One region of the Paenibacillus sp. Y859 genome, then DNA from elsewhere that is predicted to be linked to it. Evidence: riboswitches for the same ligand, from Rfam matches in the RefSeq annotation. Region 1 holds a riboswitch; the other holds the start of a gene.
The links. Region 1 has a riboswitch for cyclic di-GMP ahead of AC1TO8_RS12350 (methyl-accepting chemotaxis protein). Riboswitches for the same ligand answer to the same signal wherever they lie in the genome.
Positions count from the first base shown of each region.

Region 2: linked by a shared signal. The riboswitch ahead of AC1TO8_RS11880 (MucBP domain-containing protein) and the one ahead of AC1TO8_RS12350 (methyl-accepting chemotaxis protein) in region 1 are both predicted to bind cyclic di-GMP.

Region 1 covers NZ_JBXCIZ010000004.1:281,040-283,532, reverse strand. Annotated here, with positions in the region: gene AC1TO8_RS12350 (methyl-accepting chemotaxis protein) at 1-1,073, opposite strand, end outside; cyclic di-GMP riboswitch class I at 1,242-1,326, opposite strand; gene AC1TO8_RS12345 (YolD-like family protein) at 1,584-1,835, shown strand; gene cysK (cysteine synthase A) at 1,907-2,493, opposite strand, start outside.
Region 2 covers NZ_JBXCIZ010000004.1:170,986-173,478, forward strand. Annotated here, with positions in the region: gene dhaK (dihydroxyacetone kinase subunit DhaK) at 1-936, shown strand, start outside; cyclic di-GMP riboswitch class I at 1,115-1,208, shown strand; gene AC1TO8_RS11880 (MucBP domain-containing protein) at 1,279-2,493, shown strand, end outside.

The DNA.
Region 1 (2,493 bases):
GACGTATCAGATAACAGATTAGTACTGCTCGCAATAGTGCCCACGCCTGAGGATATTTCCTCTAATGAAATTACACTCTCTAAAATGGACTTACTTTGTTGAGATGCTTGTTCAGATATCTCCTCAATATTAGTAGTAATCTCCATTGAAATTTCTTGGTTATCTTCCAGATTGGAGAACAATTCTTTCGATTGTTCTGCCGATTGTAAAGATACGGATTTAATAGTCGTTACCAAGCGATTCATAGTGGTGACTGTCGCGTTAAATCTTTCCGCTACTTGACCGAATTCATCCTTGCCTATTGGTAGTTGAACGTTAAAGTCACCTTTACTTAGTGTCTCTAGAGCATTCATCAAGTGCTTCACAGGTGCAAAGGTCCGCTTCGTTATGAAATATTGCAGCGCCAACATAACAATTAAGGTAGCAAGTAGAGCTATCGACGTACTTTTTAGCAATGCCTGTTTCCCAGCCATAATTAAGCTCGCATCAACATCTATACCCATATAAGCGAATATATTGCCTTCGCTATCTTCATAGGGTGATAGAACGGTTACCCACGTACCGTAGTCATCATCATACGGATCAGTAAATGCCATTTCCTTCGTCTTCAACATTTCTCTGACACCATCAGCATGAATAGTAGGCTGAGGGTACAGCGCCCCGTAAGCTAGTCCGTCTGCAGCAAGCATATCCATCACTTCATCTGAAAAGGCGATAATAGATGTTTCATTGCCATTCACAAGTTCAGGCCCGAATATGTAACCTTGAGCAACGTTAGGATGCATCTCTGGCAATTCGGCAAATACCTCAGCCATTTTTCGATGAATCGGTGAATTACGGTCTGTATTAGCTTTCGCTTCAAGAGTCTCTTCCGCTGTTATCTTCCCTTTCCAAGACTCCATAATTTTCTGCGAATCAGACTCCAATTGATCTGTAAGAACTTCTCCTTGAATATAATAACTTGATATAATTAATATAACTCCTGTTAAAATAATGGATATACTAGTCCACATCATATTTTTAGTGACAATACTTCTGTTAGTGATCGATTTAAACATTTGTGGTAACTTCATGTCCTATCTCCTCTTTGTCTGTTTAATATGTGCGAAATCTAATGTCGTTGAAACTACAATTATAACGTCGTTCCCCCCTATCCTTTCAAGTTCAGTTTTGTCTATTCATAAAGACAAAAAAAAGGTGATCTACGGAAACTGTTATAACAGCCGCAAATCACCAATTTTTCATGTAACTGGCTGACTATCCCATGCGGATTTAGTCCCTTTAGCTTTGCGTCACTACTTTTCAGTAATTTTGCCGAATTTTTTTTATGAAATTAATAATCCATCCAAGTAAATCCTAGTTCATTATATCTATTTATTAAAATACAATAACGAGTCCTATCTTACTACGTATTTGTAATCATTTCCATTGAATTTTGCAATTTTCTGAAATTTTCTTTCTAAAAGTAGAACTTTATGGTTCTAACGACCTAAACTCAATGAAATGATGAAGATAGAAATGACTTCAACATCATTTGACGGTATACTGGAGATTCGGTCTTGTTGTGTAAGGGAGGGATTTATATGGCTAAGCCAAAGGTTGCGAAGAGGCCCACGCGTGATGAATTTGAATTAGAAGAATTAGGGAACCAATTAGTCGAAGCAAAGAACGAGGAAAGTGACATCGTATTAACCGTTTGGGGACGGCAAGAACAGGTGCGTGGTCAGATCGTGCTCTTGGACTCAAGAACCCGATTAGTTCATATTCAGTATGATATAGAACTAACGAAGATACCTTTTCTAGATATTATGAGAGTGGACTATCCAAGAGATTAATCACATTGAAATCATACGCCCGAGGAATATGAGATTTCCATGGGCGTGATATGAATAGATATCCTTATATTTCAAAATAACTCCATGCTCAAGTATCGTTCACCCGTATCAGGAGCTATACATACTACTCTCTTGCCGGTTCCTAACTTCTTGGCTACCTGTATCGCGGCATAAACAGATGCACCTGAGGAAGGTCCTACAAGAATGCCCTCAAGACGAGCTAGGTCCTTCATCATTCCAACAGCATCTACATCCGTTATCTGAATAATTTCATTATATACCGTTGTATTAAGAATTTTCGGAACAAAGCCTGGACTCGTGCCCACTAATTTATGCGGACCAGGTTGACCACCAGAAAGAACGGGAGATCCTTGAGGTTCCACAACAGCGATATGAATATTAGGCAAATGTTCACGTAACTTCTCGCCTGTACCTGTAATCGTACCTCCTGTACCTGCGGTAGCTACAAATGCATCCAAACGATAATCCATTTGCTCCAATATTTCCGGAGCGGTCGTGATACGATGAATATCAGGATTAGCAGGATTCTCAAACTGCTGAGGTATGAAGCTCCCGACAATTTCTCCACTGAGTTCCAGTGCCTTAGCAATAGCACCCGGCATTCTTTCATTACTTGGCGTTAGAACAACCTCTGCTC
Region 2 (2,493 bases), 110 kb from region 1:
TCCGTTATCCGTGAATTAGTATCCCGCAACAAGAAGGTCTACAAAGTGTTTGTTGGAAATTACATGACGAGTATAGATATGGTTGGGGCGTCAGTTTCAATTATGAAACTGGACGACCAGTTGAAGGAGCTATTGAGTGAAGCGTGTGATACGCCAGCGCTATTCATTCATGAACCTTTCGAACAAGTGAACTATACCGAGGTCGTATTGGAGGAAGATGAGAATACATCTGTATCCTACACATGTGAGACGAATGAAGACTTTGCGAAGGTTGAGAATGATACTTTTTCTTTAAATAATATGATTTATCTTCTTGATACAATGAGTGAAATCATCATTGAGAATGAGATTCCATTCTGTGAGCTAGATGCCCATGCGGGTGATGGTGATTTTGGCATGAGTGTTGCGAAGGGGTTCAAGCAATTAAAGACAGAGTGGAATGATCTCGTAACGAACCACACCATGGATATTGGAAGTTTCCTAGATGCGTGCTCTCTCATTATTATGGAGCATTGTGGAGGGGCCTCGGGTCCAATCTGGGGTTCTGCATTTCGAGCAGCTAGTAAACATGTTGGAAACAAACAAGAGCTATCCATTGATGAGTTCGCTCAAATGATGGCCGCCGTTGTGAAAGGCATTCAGGATACAGGTGAGAGAGCCTTTGGCCGTGGCGCTGTCGTTGGGGACAAAACATTGATTGACGCGCTTGTTCCTTATGCTGAATCTTGGGGAAATAGTGCACTTGATGGCGATGACATTAAAGTTGCCTCAACGAAAGCGGCTGATGCGGCTGTCGAAGGAGCGAAACAAACGGAGGCGATCGTTGCTCGTATGGGAAGAGCGGGTACCGTTGGTGAGAGAAGTATCGGTTATCCCGACGCAGGAGCACATGCATTAGGGGTTATTTTTACAGAACTTTCAAAAGTAATAAAGTGAACATAAAGGCACCCGAGGGGGTGCCTTTTGATTTGTCTATTGATGGCGAATAGTAATATATTAATGATTGACAATTTTCGATACGTGGAATATATTGGACTACAATAGTTCCTTTATACTATTTACGGAGCAAAAAATATGATGTAAGTCACGAAAGTACATCTGCGCTAACGACAATTGTATATTTTGGCACACTAATCGAAAGATTAGCTCGCAAAGCCTCGGAATCTACCAGTCTATGTTAATAGACTTATGATCGTCCAGCTGCAATTAACCTCGTTAATGCAGCTGGACCTTTTTGTGTTCCGGGGAACTAAATCCATAAATATCAAGGAGGAAACAATGAAACGGAGCTTAAGACGTATAGCGATGTGGGTGCTCGTATTTTCGGTGTTCATAGGACTTATACCAGGGACCTTGCTAACAAGCTCTGCTGATGCAACGAATCAGCCAGAATGGCCCAATCCGGGTGCAGTCAATCTAACAAAGGTGGCTGTGCCTACAGGGACATCGGGTCAATGGAAGGTAACGTTGACCGTTGAGGGTAAGAATATCCAGAGTAATAGTACCACAGACGTTGTAATGGTCATCGACCGGTCAGGCAGTATGGATGATTCGAATCGAATGAAGAACGCCAGAGCAGCCGCAAATAAATTCGTCGATAATTTACTAATTAAAGATTCGACAACAAGAATTGCGGTGGTGTCCTTTTCTGAGGGTATAACAGATGTAGCTGGATTTACAGGGGTTAGTGGTAAAGCAGCTCTGAAGACTGCTATTGGCAAGATTTCTGCTAGTGGTGGTACCAACATTCAGGCAGGGATTCATCGTGCTGATGAGTTATTGGCGGGAAGCCAAGCACAGAACAAGGTCATTATTCTCTTAAGTGATGGCGAACCGACTTACAGCTATAAGGCAGATAAGGCGACAGCTTATACCTGGCCAGGAGATACAAAGGCAGGGTTTGCACTTTCAGAGTTTAAGTATGGGAGCACCCTTGGTTCAGGTTCGGACTATGGATTAAAGTATGGGTCATGGCCCTTTTCTAAAGATGAAACTTATAAGGTGAATAAATTTGATGTAAAAGATAATGGTATTGCAACCATATCAGAGGCCAAACTAGCCATGGATAAGGGAATTAGTATTTATTCCATAGGACTCGATGTTGGGAATAATAACAATGCCAAAGATGTATTGAATAAGAGTCAAAACAAGGGGTATTTTGCTTCAACCAGTAATGAGTTGAACAACGTCTTTACTGATTTGTCCAGTAAGATTTCCTTTGCAGCGGAGAACGCAAAAGTTATCGACCCGATGGGAGTCGAGTTCGATAAGATCGGTGATATCACCGTTTCTCAAGGAACGACAAAATGGAACAGTGGGACAGAAACGATCGACTGGAATATCGGTAACATTGCCGAGGGTTCTCCAGCAACGATGAGCTATACCGTTAAGATGGATGCGAACGCAGATCCGGAAGTGTTACATCCAACGAACAAAAAAACAACATTGACCTATACTGATGCCAATGGCAAGCCGGCATCGAAGGACTTTAAG